2 regions of the Comamonas sp. DB36 genome follow, and region 2 is predicted to be linked to the other one. Evidence: riboswitches for the same ligand, from Rfam matches in the RefSeq annotation. Region 2 holds a riboswitch; the other holds the start of a gene.
What was found. A riboswitch is a leader RNA that binds a small molecule or an ion and turns the genes downstream of it on or off. The one in region 2 is predicted to bind S-adenosylhomocysteine.
Positions count from the first base shown of each region.

Region 1 (6,364 bases), 420 kb from region 2:
GCCATCGGCATGTCCAAGGAGCTGGGCCAGACCGTGGTGGTGGAGAACAAGCCCGGCGCGGCAACCATCATCGGCGCCACGCAGATCGTGCGCTCGCCCGCCGACGGCTATACCGTGGGCACGGCCGATTCGGGCACGCTGGCGTTCAACCCGGCGATGTACCGCAGCCTGAGCTACGACGCGCAAAAGGACTTCAGCTTCATCGGCGGCCTGGGCCGCATGCCGCTGGTGCTGGCCGTGCACCCCGATTTCCCCGCAAAGAACATGCGCGAGTTCCTGGCCCATGTGCGCAGCCATCCGGGCGAGGTGACTTCGGGCTCGTCGGGCCCGGGCTCGCCGCTGCATGTGGCGCTGGAGCTGTTCAAGCAGCGCACCGGCAGCAACCTGCTGCATGTCCCCTACAAGGGCTCGGCGCCCGCGCTGCAGGACCTGATGGCCGGCCAGGTGCAGACCATGTTTGTCGATCTGCCGCCCAGCCTGTCGATGATCAAGGGCGGCAAGCTGCGCGTGCTGGCCGTGGCCACGCCGCAGCGCATGGCCATCCTGCCCGATGTGCCCACCATGGCCGAGGCCGGCGTGCCCGGCTTCGAGGCCTATGCCTGGCAAGGCTTTGTCGGCCCGGCCAAGCTGCCCGCGCCCGTGGTGCAGCGGCTCAACAAGGACTTGAACGCGGCCCTGGCCCAGCCCGCGCTGCGCGCCAAGTTCGAGGAAATCGGCATCCAGCCCATGGCGATGACGCCTGGCGAGTTCGGCGACTTCGTGCGCAGCGAACAGAAGCTCTGGAGCGAAGTGATCCGCTCGGCAAAGATCCAGCTGGATTGAAGCGCGCGCGGCTGAGAAAAAAGAGGAGACAGACATGCATGCATCCCTGAATCGCCGCGGCTTCGGCCGTGGCCTGGCCGCGATCGCGGCCGCCGCCAGCCTGCCCGCCTGGGCCCAGCCCGGCTACCCGCAGCGCCCGGTCGAGCTGATCGTGCCGTTTGCCGCCGGCGGCGGCACCGACGTGCTGGCGCGCGCCATGGCCGAGACCATGCGCCGGCATTTCCCGCAGAACGTGATTGTCATGAACCGCGCGGGCGCCAGCGGCGCCGTGGGCTGGTCCGAACTCGCGGCCGCCAAGCCCGACGGCTACAAGCTGGCAATCATCACCGTCGAGATGACGATGATTCCGCACATGGGCCTGACCAAGATCACGTCCGACGACGTGGTGCCCATCGCGCGCCTCAACGCCGACCCGGCAACGATTGCCGTGCGCGCCGATTCGCCGTTCAAGACCCTGGAAGAGTTTCTTGCCGCGGCAAAGAAGAATGTCGGCGGCGTGCGCATAGGCAATGCGGGCCCGGGCTCGCTGGGCCATCTGGCGGCGGCGGCGCTCGAGGACAAGGTGGGCGTGCAGTTCAACCACCTGCCTTACCGCGGCGCCAATCCCGCAGTTCTTGACCTTCTGGGCGGCCATATCGAAGCCGTGGCGGTGACTCCGGTCGAAGTCGCCACCTATGTGGCCGCGGGCAAGATACGGCCGCTGGCCATCATGGGCGACAAGCGCATCCAGGCCGGCTGGGAGCAGGTGCCCACGCTCAAGGAGCGCGGCATCGACCTGGTGATAGGCGGCTGGCGCGGCCTGGCGGCGCCAAAGGGCACGCCGCCCGAAATCATCCAGCAGCTGCGCACGGTGATGGCGCGAACGCTGCAGGAACCCGATCTGCGCGCCACCATGGCCAAGCAGAACATGGGTGAAGGCTATCTCGACCAGCCGGCGTTTCTCGAAGTGATTGCGCGCGACAACGCAACGTTCAGGCAGCTGGTGAACAAGCTGGGAATCAAGGCCTGAGCTTCTGGCTGATCTCTGCATAGCCCGGCGCCCGGATGGATGCCGGGCTGTTTTTTTGAGGACAGGTCGTTCACCCTTCGACGGGCTCAGGGCGAACGGTAAAACCGTTCGTGGTGAGCTTGTCGAACCATGAACGACCCGTCCTCATGCCCCTGCCGCCTCTCAACTCGGCGCAAATCCCCTGGCAAACACCTCCCGAACCCACTCGACAAACACCGCCACCGCGCGCGGCACATGGGCTGAATAAGGGCGCATCGCGTAGATGGTGTCGCTGAACGCGCCCATGGGCCGCCACTGCGGCAGCACCTGCACCAGCTGGCCCGCGGCCAGCGCGGCCTGGGCGCTGAAGTCGGGCACCAGCGCAATGCCCAGGCCGGCAATGGCCGCGTCGCGCAGCGCCTCGCTGTTGTTGGCGACCAGCGGCCCGCTCACGGGCACGGTGGCGCGCGCGCCGCCGCCGCGGCCCTGGCGCTGCAGCGTCCAGGCCGCGGCTTCGTGGCCGCGCGGGTAGTGCAGGCAGCGGTGCTGGCGCAGGTCGTCGGGCGCCGCGGGCATCGGGCCGTGGCGCTCGAGATAGGCCTGGCTTGCCACCAGCACCGAATGCGTGCTGCACAGCGCCCAGGCCACATGGTTGTCGGGCGGGGTGCCGATATGTCGTATGGCCAGGTCCAGGCCGTCCTGCGACAGCGCGCGCAGCTGGTCGGACAGATCGAGCTCCAGCTGGATGTCGGGATAGCGATCGAGAAATTCGGGCAGGCGCGGCACCAGATGCTGGCGCGCCAGCGCCACGGGCGCGGTCACGCGCAGGCTGCCGCGCGGCGCGTCGGCCAGGTCGCGCACCTGGGCAAAGCTGCCCGCAATGCGGGCAAAGGCTTCGCGCGTGTCCTGCACCAGGTGGCGGCCCGCGTCGGTCAGCAGCATGGAGCGCGTGGTGCGCCGCACCAGCGGCACGCCGGCCGCGCGCTCCAGGCCCGCGATGTGCTGGCTCACCGCCGCCTTGCTCACGCCCAGGCGCGCGGCCGCGGCCGTGAAGCTGCCCTGCTGCTCCAGCACCACCAGCCACCAGAGGTGCGACCAGAGCTGTTCGGTTTTCAGTGCATCGTTGGAATTCATTGCGCCATTGTTCACCAAACTAAACAATCATTTCACGCCACAGGGCTGGGCAGGGCGCCGGTGCCTGCCTACACTTTGGCCATTGTTCACGCCGACCCCAAGGACTTTTCCATGAACGCAGCCATCTCCACGGCCTCCATTGCCCACTTCATTCACGGCCAGCGCGTGGCCGGCAACAGCCTGCGCAGCCAGCCCGTGACCAACCCCGCAACCGGTGCCGTGACCGGCGCCGTGGCGCTGGCCAACCGCGCCGATGTCGATGCCGCCGTGGCCTCGGCCGCCGCCGCCTTTCCGGCCTGGGCCGACACGCCGCCTATCCGCCGCGCGCGCGTGATGTTCAAGTTCCTCGAGCTGGTCAACCAGCACAAGGATGAACTCGCGCATGCGATCACCGCCGAACACGGCAAGGTGTTCACCGACGCCCAGGGCGAAGTCGCGCGCGGCATCGACATCATCGAGTTTGCCTGCGGCATTCCGCAGTTGCTCAAGGGCGACTTCACCGAACAGGTGTCGACCGGCATGGACAACTGGACGCTGCGCCAGCCGCTGGGCGTGGTCGCGGGCATCACGCCGTTCAACTTCCCCGTCATGGTGCCGATGTGGATGTTCCCGGTGGCGATTGCCGCGGGCAATACCTTCGTGCTTAAGCCCAGCCCTACCGATCCCACGGCCTCGCTGATGATGGCCGAGCTGCTGCAAAAGGCCGGCCTGCCCGACGGCGTGTTCAACGTGGTCCAGGGCGACAAGGAAGCCGTGGACGCGCTGATCGAGCACCCCGACGTCAAGGCCGTGAGCTTTGTCGGCTCCACGCCCATCGCCAACTACATCTATGAAACCGGCGCGCGCCTGGGCAAGCGCGTGCAGGCGCTGGGCGGCGCCAAGAACCACATGGTGGTCATGCCCGACGCCGACATCGACCAGGTGGTCGACGCGCTGATAGGCGCGGGCTACGGCTCGGCCGGCGAGCGCTGCATGGCGATCAGCGTCGCGGTGCTGGTCGGCGACGTGGCCGACAAGGTGGTGGAAAAGCTGGTCGAGCGCACCAAGACGCTCAAGGTGCTCGACGGCGAGAACCTGGCCGCCGAGATGGGCCCCATCGTCACCCAGGCCGCGCGCGCGCGCATCGAAGGCTACATCGCGCTGGGCGAGCAGGAAGGCGCGCAGCTGCTGGTCGACGGCCGCGGCTTTGACGGCGCGCAGGCCGGCGCGGGCTGCGACAACGGCTTCTGGCTCGGCGGCACGCTGTTCGACCATGTGACGCCTGAAATGCGCATCTACAAGGAAGAGATCTTCGGCCCGGTGCTGGCCTGCGTGCGCGTTCCCGACTTCGCCCAGGCGGTCGATCTGGTCAACGCCCATGAGTTCGGCAACGGCGTGGCCTGCTTCACGCGCGACGGCAACGTGGCGCGCGAGTTCGGCCGCCGCATCCAGGTGGGCATGGTCGGCATCAACGTGCCGATTCCCGTGCCCATGGCCTGGCAGGGTTTCGGCGGCTGGAAGAAGAGCCTGTTCGGCGACATGCATGCCTACGGCGAGGAAGGCGTGCGCTTCTACACCAAGCAAAAGAGCATCATGCAGCGCTGGCCCGAGAGCATTGGCAAGGGCGCGGAATTCGTGATGCCTACGGCGAAGTAAGGGCTGTTGGTTCGTAGTTAAGACACCCTTCGACAAGCTCAGGGTGAACGGTTGTTTACGTTCGTCCTGAGCCTGTCGAAGGATGAACGCCCACCCTCCAGAACCCCAGCAGCGGCAACCCCCGCGCATCCCCGCTAAAATCCCGGGCTAACCCCCAAGGAGCGTTGCAGCGGTTGGTCCTATCCATCATCGGACCCACTGTCAGGCTTGGGGTTTCAGTCTCCCGCAACGACGCTCACCTGTTGGCCCTTGTTTTGTGCAGGTGAGTTGTATGCCGTCTGAAGTTTCCATTCCTCCGATGCGTCTGTCGGGCCTAGAGCCCGTGTTTGTGGGCGAGGACACGCTGTTCGTCAACATTGGCGAGCGCACCAATGTCACGGGCTCCAAGGCCTTTGCGCGCCTGATCCTCAACGGCCAGTTCGAGGATGCGCTGGCCGTCGCGCGCCAGCAGGTGGAAAACGGCGCCCAGGTGATCGACGTCAACATGGACGAAGCCATGCTCGACAGCGAGGCCGCGATGGTGCGCTTCCTGAACCTGATCGCCTCCGAGCCCGACATCGCCCGCGTGCCCATCATGGTCGACTCGTCGAAGTGGGCGGTGATCGAGGCCGGGCTGCGCTGCATCCAGGGCAAGGGCATCGTCAATTCGATTTCCATGAAGGAAGGCCTCGAGCCTTTCAAGCACCAGGCCAAGCTGGTCAAGCGCTACGGCGCCGCGGCCGTGGTGATGGCGTTCGACGAAAAAGGCCAGGCCGACACGTTTGCGCGCAAGATCGAGATCTGCGAGCGCGCCTATCGCATCCTGGTCGACGAAGTCGGCTTCCCGCCCGAGGACATCATCTTCGATCCCAACATCTTCGCCGTGGCCACCGGCATCGAAGAGCACAACAACTACGCGGTCGACTTCATCGAGGCCGTGCGCTGGATCAAGCAGAACCTGCCCGGCGCCAAGGTCTCGGGCGGCGTGTCGAACGTGTCGTTCTCGTTCCGCGGCAACGACCCGGTGCGCGAAGCCATCCACACCGTGTTCCTGTACCACGCGATCCAGGCGGGCATGGACATGGGCATCGTCAACGCCGGCATGGTCGGCGTCTATGACGACATCGAGCCCGTGCTGCGCGAGCGCGTCGAGGACGTGGTGCTCAATCGCCGGCCCGACGCCGGCGAGCGCCTGGTCGAGATCGCCGAGACCGCGCGCAGCGGCGCCAAGGACGAAAGCAAGCGCCTCGAATGGCGCGGCACGCCCGAGGCGCCCGTCACCGTCGCCCAGCGCCTGGCGCATGCGCTGGTGCATGGCATCACCGACTTCATCACCGAGGACACCGAAGAGGCCTACCAGGAAGTGCTGGCGCGCGGCGGCCGTCCGCTGCACGTGATCGAAGGCCCGCTGATGGCCGGCATGAACGTCGTCGGCGACCTGTTCGGCGCGGGCAAGATGTTTCTGCCCCAGGTGGTGAAGTCGGCGCGCGTGATGAAGCAGGCCGTGGCGCATCTCGTGCCCTACATCGAGGAAGAAAAGCGCCAGCAGCAGGCAGCGGGCCAGGACGTGCGCTCCAAGGGCAAGATCGTGATTGCCACCGTCAAGGGCGACGTGCACGACATCGGCAAGAACATCGTCACCGTGGTCCTGCAGTGCAACAACTTCGAAGTCGTCAACATGGGCGTGATGGTGCCCTGCCACGAGATCCTGGCCAAGGCCAAGGAGGAGGGCGCGGACATCATCGGCCTGTCGGGCCTGATCACGCCCAGTCTGGAAGAGATGCAGTACGTGGCCGGTGAAATGCA
Region 1 is NZ_CP196631.1:127,206-133,569, forward strand. It holds gene ACSVDO_RS00580 (Bug family tripartite tricarboxylate transporter substrate binding protein) at 1-822, shown strand, start outside; gene ACSVDO_RS00585 (tripartite tricarboxylate transporter substrate binding protein) at 857-1,831, shown strand; gene ACSVDO_RS00590 (LysR family transcriptional regulator) at 1,994-2,944, opposite strand; gene ACSVDO_RS00595 (CoA-acylating methylmalonate-semialdehyde dehydrogenase) at 3,056-4,579, shown strand; S-adenosyl-L-homocysteine riboswitch at 4,730-4,823, shown strand; gene metH (methionine synthase) at 4,851-6,364, shown strand, end outside.
Region 1: another riboswitch for S-adenosylhomocysteine. It lies ahead of metH (methionine synthase); the one in region 2 lies ahead of ahcY (adenosylhomocysteinase).

Region 2 (6,364 bases):
GCGCGGTCGACGCATTGAGTGCGCTGCTGCGCGAGCAGATGCGCGAACGCCGCGCGTCGGCAGCGCTCGGTGCCGATCTGCTGGGCCGGATGCTGGCCGCGCGCTACGACGACGGCGCGGCCATGGACGATGCGCAAATCCTCGATCAGCTGCGCGGATTGCTCTTTGCGGGCCATGAGGCGACGGCCACGGTGCTCGCCTGGATCTTCTATTGGCTTGCGTGCGAGCCCGCGGTGGGCGCGCGCGTCGCCCGGGAAATCGCCGACCTGGGGCCCGCGCCCGCGCCCGAAGCGCTCGCGGCCCTGCCTTACCTCGAAGTGGTGTGCAAGGAATGCCTGCGCCTTTATCCGCCGGTGGTCGATCCGGCGCGCGTCGCGCGCGCACCGTTCGAGCTGCTGGGCTATACGATTCCCGCGGGCGAGGTGCTGCGCGCCTCGAGCGCGCTGCTGCATTCCCGGCCCGAGCTCTATCCCGAGCCCGGGCGCTTTCGGCCCGAGCGCTTCCTGGAGCGCAAGTACTCGCCGTTCGAATACATTCCTTTCGGCGGCGGTGCGCGCCGCTGCCTGGGCGCGGCGTTCGCCATGTATGAACTCAAGGTCGTGGTCGCAACCATCCTGCGCCGCCACAGTCTGCGCCTGCTCGGCACGCAGCAGGTGGCGCACGCGCGCCGCGCGCTGAGCCTGGGGCCGCGCGGCGGCATTCCCATGGTGGTGCAGCGGCGGCGGGCGTGAATGGTCTGCGCGCTGCGCGAAGTAGTGTTGCGCCGCACAATCAGCAGGTCTGTCTTCCTCCTGCTCTGTTCATGTCTTCCCCAACAAGCGGCGCCGCGCCGCAAGCTTCCTGGGTCGTGCGCGGCTCGCCGGCCTATCGCCGCATCAGCGTGGCGCTGTTTCTCGCGGGTTTTGCGACCTTTTCGCTGCTGTACTGCGTGCAGCCGCTGCTGCCCGCGTTTGTCGCCCATTTCGGCGTCACGCCCGCGGCCAGCGCGCTGTCGCTGTCGCTGACCACGGGCTGCCTCGCGGTGTCCATCGTGCTCGCCGGCGCGCTGTCCGAAGGCCTGGGGCGGCGCGGGTTGATGTTTGTCTCCATGCTGCTCGCGGCGCTGTGCAATCTCGCGGCCAGCCTCGCCCCGACCTGGGAGACGCTTCTTGCGGCGCGCGCGCTCGAAGGCTTTCTGCTCGGCGGCGTGCCGGCCGTGGCCATGGCCTATCTTTCCGAAGAGATGGAGCCCCGTGGCCTGGGCTTTGCGATGGGCCTGTATGTCGGCGGTTCGGCGCTGGGCGGAATGCTCGGGCGCGTGGCCATGGGCGTGATGACCGAGTACGTCGACTGGCACATGGCGCTGGCCGCGCTGAGCCTGGTCAACCTGTGCGCGGCCATAGGCTTCTATCTGCTGCTGCCGCCATCGCGCAATTTCGTGCGCAAAACGGGCCTGGGCGCGGCCTACCATCTGCAGGCCTGGGGCCGGCATCTGGCCCAGCCCGGTCTGCTGTGGCTGTTCCTGATCGGCTTCGGCCTGATGGGCGTGTTCGTCAGCATCTACAACTATGTCGGCTTTCTGCTCGCCGGCGCGCCCCATGCGCTGAGCCCGCTGCAGATCAGCCATGTGTTCTACGCCTACCTGTTCGGCGTGGTGGCTTCGCCCGTGGCAGGCGCACTCGCCGACCGTTTCGGCCGCGCGCCCGTGCTGCTCGGTGGCGTGGCGCTGATGGCGCTGGGCGTGCTGCTGACCTTGATGACGCAGCTGAGCGCCATCGTGCTGGGAATCGCGCTGCTGACCATGGGCTTCTTCACCGCGCATTCGGTGGCCAGCGGCTGGGTGGGCCGGCTCGCCACGCAGGCCAAGGGCCATGCGTCGTCGCTGTACCTGCTGGGCTATTACCTGGGCTCCAGCCTGCTGGGCGCGGCCGGCGGCTGGTTCCTGCAGAACACGGGCTGGCCCGGGCTGGTGGCGAGCATGCTGGTGCTGCTGGCGGCGGTGCTGTTGCTGGCGCTGCGCGTGCGGCACCTGGCGCCTACGGCAAGGCCCGCTGGGCCTCATTAGGCAGGCCGTTCATCGTTCGACAAGCCCGGGACAAGCGCCGGCGGTCAGCATGCCGCCCGCTTTTTAGTACAATGCGTGCTTTCCGAGGAGCGTTGCAGCGCACCCCCCGCACCATCCGGTGCCCGGCGGAGCGTGAGGCTCGGAACCCGCCTGTGACCTTCGGTCCGGCGTTAGCAACGACGCTCGCCCACGTCGTCTGTGCGGTGAGTGTCTTCCCCCCAGAGCGTGGTTTTGCCATCCGTAACGGAGAAAACCATGAACGCAGCTATCCCTCTGAACACCCTTGATTCGGCCATCGCCGACATTTCCCTGGCCAACTGGGGCCACAAGGAAATCCGCATCGCCGAGACCGAAATGCCCGGTCTGATGGCAATCCGCGAAGAATTCGCCGCCGCCCAGCCCCTCAAGGGCGCGCGCATCACCGGTTCGCTGCACATGACCATCCAGACGGCCGTGCTGATCGAGACGCTGCAGGCCCTGGGCGCGCAAGTGCGCTGGGCATCGTGCAACATCTTCTCTACGCAGGACCATGCAGCCGCGGCCATTGCCGACGGCGGCACGCCGGTGTTCGCGATCAAGGGCGAGTCGCTGGCCGATTACTGGGACTACACCCACCGCATCTTCGACTTCGGCCCCAAGGGCAGCGAAGGCGAAGGCCCGAACATGATTCTGGACGACGGCGGCGATGCCACCATGCTGATGCATCTGGGCCAGAAGGCCGAGAAGGACCTGTCGGTGCTGGCCAACCCCGGCAGCGAAGAGGAAGTCATCATGTTCGCCGCGATCAAGGCCAAGCTGGCCGTGGACGCCACCTGGTACACGCGCAAGTCGGCGCAGATCATAGGCGTGACCGAGGAAACCACCACCGGCGTGCACCGCCTCAACGAGATGTCGGCCAAGGGCACATTGTTGTTCCGCGCGATCAACGTCAACGACTCGGTGACCAAGAGCAAGTTCGACAACCTGTACGGCTGCCGCGAATCGCTGGTCGACGGCATCAAGCGCGCCACCGACGTGATGATTGCCGGCAAGGTCGCCGTGGTCGCCGGCTACGGTGACGTGGGCAAGGGCTGCGCCCAGGCGCTGCGCGCACTGAGCGCCCAGGTCTGGGTCACGGAAATCGACCCGATCAACGCGCTGCAGGCCGCGATGGAAGGCTACAAGGTCGTGACCATGGAATGGGCCGCAGACAAGGCCGATATCTTCGTGACCACCACCGGCAACCGCGACATCATCCGCCACGAGCACATGCTGGCGATGAAGGACCAGGCCATCGTCTGCAACATCGGTCACTTCGACAACGAAATCGATGTCGCTTCGATCGAGCAGTACGAGTGGGAAGAAATCAAGCCCCAGGTCGACCACATCAAGTTCCCCGACGGCAAGAAGATCATCCTGCTGGCCAAGGGCCGTCTGGTGAACCTGGGCTGCGCCACCGGCCACCCCAGCTTCGTGATGAGCGCTTCGTTCGCCAACCAGACCATCGCCCAGATCGAGCTGTTCACCAAGCCCGAAGCCTATGAAGTCGGCAAGGTCTACGTGCTGCCCAAGCTGCTGGACGAAAAGGTCGCGCGCCTGCACCTGAAGAAGGTCGGCGCGATGCTGACCGAACTCACCGAAGGCCAGGCGGCCTATATCGGTGTGTCCAAGCAAGGCCCTTACAAGCCTGACACCTACCGCTATTAAAAAGCGGCTCGGCCATGCCGCACGCCGGCATGGCCGCTGAACATTTTTCCGCCCCTGAGGGCAATGCCAGACAGCCCAACCGTTCGTGTTGCGCCTGTCGAACCATGAACGGCCTGTCCTCAAGGAAAATGCCGGTTCATTCTTCGACAAGCTCGGGACGAACGGACAATTTCCCGGGCTGACTGGAATTGCCTGAGTCAGGGGCACTTTGCCGCCGGCCCCTGCGCCGGCGGTAGCGATTCCATTTTTAAGACGGATTAACTCCATGCGTGCCGATCAATTGCTTGTAGACCAGGGCCTGGCGGCTTCCCGCGCGCAAGCCCAGCGCCTGATCGCTTCTGGCGTCGAGTGGCGCACCGCGGCCACGGGCCAGTGGCAGGCCATCAAGAAGAACAGCGAAGACCTCGCTGGCGACGCCGAACTGCGGCTGCTCGACATCGCCGAGGCGCGCTATGTGTCGCGCGGCGGCCTCAAGCTTGAAGGCGCGCTGGCGGCGTTCAAGGTCTCGGCCCAGGGCAAGTGGTGCCTCGACGTGGGCCAGTCCACGGGCGGCTTCACCGACTGCCTGCTGCAGCAGGGCGCCGAGCGCGTGGTCGGCGTCGATGTGGGCCATGACCAGCTCAATCTGACGCTGCGCGGCCACGAGAAGATCGTGTGCCTCGAGCGCGTCAATGCGCGCACGCTCGATGCCGACACGCTGGTCGAGGCCGGCGCGTTCGAAGGCGCGCCCGATGAATCGCAGCAGTTCGACCTGATCGTCGGCGACCTGTCCTTCATCTCGCAGACGCTGGTGCTGCCCGCCGTCGTGCCTTTCCTGGCCCCCGCGGGCGACCTGCTGATGCTGGTCAAGCCGCAGTTCGAACTCCAGCCCGAGCACATCGGCAAGGGCGGCATGGTGCGCGACGTGGCCTCTTATGCCGTGGTCGAGACACGCATCCGCGAATGCCTGGCCGAGCTGGGCCTCGAAGTGCGCGGCTGGATCGACAGCCCCATCACCGGCGGCGACGGCAACCGTGAGTTCTTCGTGCACGCGCGGAGGAGCGCATGACCCGGACCACGCTTCCCATCAGCTATGAGTTCTTCCCGCCCAAGACGCCCGAAGGCGCGGAAAAGCTGCGCGCCGTGCGCCAGCAACTGGCCGTGCGCCGGCCCGAGTTCTGCTCTGTGACCTATGGCGCGGGCGGCTCCACGCAGTCGGGCACCTTCCGCCTGGTGCAGGAAATCCAGCAGGAAGGCATGAGCGCGGCTTCGCACTTCTCGTGCGTGGGCGCGACGCGCGAAAGCGTGCGCACCGAGCTGCGCGAGCTGCAGTCCATGGGCATTGCGCGCCTGGTCGCGCTGCGCGGCGATCTGCCTTCGGGCTACGGCCTGGGCGGCGAATTCCAGTACGCGAGCGATCTCGTGGCGTTCATCCGCGCGGAGTTCGGCGACGCCTTCCATATCGAAGTTGCGGCCTACCCCGAGATGCACCCCCAGGCGCGCTCGCCCGACGCCGATCTGCAGGCGTTCGCGGCCAAGGTCAATGCCGGCGCCGACTCGGCGATCACCCAGTACTTCTACAACGCGGACGCCTACTTCCGCTTTGTCGACAGCGCGCGCGCGCTGGGCCTGGACGTTCCCGTGGTGCCCGGCATCATGCCCATCACCAGCTCCACCCAGCTGTTGCGCTTTTCCGACGCCTGCGGCGCGGAAATTCCGCGTTGGATACGCCTGCGCCTGCAAGGCTACGGCGATGACACTGCCTCCATCAAGGCTTTTGGCTTGGATGTCGTGACCGAATTGTGCGAACGTCTGCGCAGCCAAGGTGCACCCAGCCTGCACTTCTACACCATGAACCAGAGCGCGGCCGTGCTGGCCATTGCCGAGCGGCTGGGCTTGTAAACATTGCGGTCGGCGTTGCGGCGGCCTGCGCACCGGCGCTCGAGCCGCAATTCCAGGAGACACAATGGATGAAAGCAAAACCCGCTGCGCGCGGTGGACCCGCTGGCTGGGAATAGTCGGCATGTCGCTGTGGCTTGCGGCCTGTACGCCGCTGCCCGTGGCCCAGGAGTCCGGCGCTGCGCTGTCGACCTGCACCGTGCCCGTGGGCGGTGGCGAGGGCGACACCACGACCCAGGCCTGTCCCGAACCTGCCGACTCGTTGCAGCCGGCCGATCCCTTCGAGCGCCCCGCGCCGTCGCGGCCACGGCCGCCGCGCAAGCCCAAGCCGGCCTTGCCGCCCGTCGCCGAACCTGCCGCGCCGCCTTCTTCGCCTTATGAGCTGTCGCCGCCGCGCGAAAGCGATCAGCAGGGCCTGGCATCCTGGTACGGCCCGCGCTTTCACGGCCGGCGCACGGCCAGCGGCGAGCGTTTCGACAGCCAGGATCTGACGGCAGCGCACCGCACGCTGGCATTCGGCACGCGTGTCTGCGTGCGCAGCAGCATCACCGGCAAGGCCGTGGTGGTGCGCATCAACGACCGCGGGCCGTTCTCGCATGGCCGCGTGATCGACCTGAGTCAGGGCGCGGCCGAAGCCTTGGGCATGGTCGGCCTGGGCATCAAGCCTGTCGAGCTGTGGCAGCTCGACAAGGACGAGGAAGAGTGCCCTGAAATGTTCGACGAAGCCGCGGCCGATGCCGAGCCCGCGGCAGCCAA
Region 2 is NZ_CP196631.1:543,921-550,284, forward strand. It holds gene ACSVDO_RS02535 (cytochrome P450) at 1-731, shown strand, start outside; gene ACSVDO_RS02540 (MFS transporter) at 803-2,044, shown strand; S-adenosyl-L-homocysteine riboswitch at 2,123-2,236, shown strand; gene ahcY (adenosylhomocysteinase) at 2,300-3,730, shown strand; gene ACSVDO_RS02550 (TlyA family RNA methyltransferase) at 3,996-4,778, shown strand; gene metF (methylenetetrahydrofolate reductase [NAD(P)H]) at 4,775-5,611, shown strand; gene ACSVDO_RS02560 (septal ring lytic transglycosylase RlpA family protein) at 5,676-6,364, shown strand, end outside.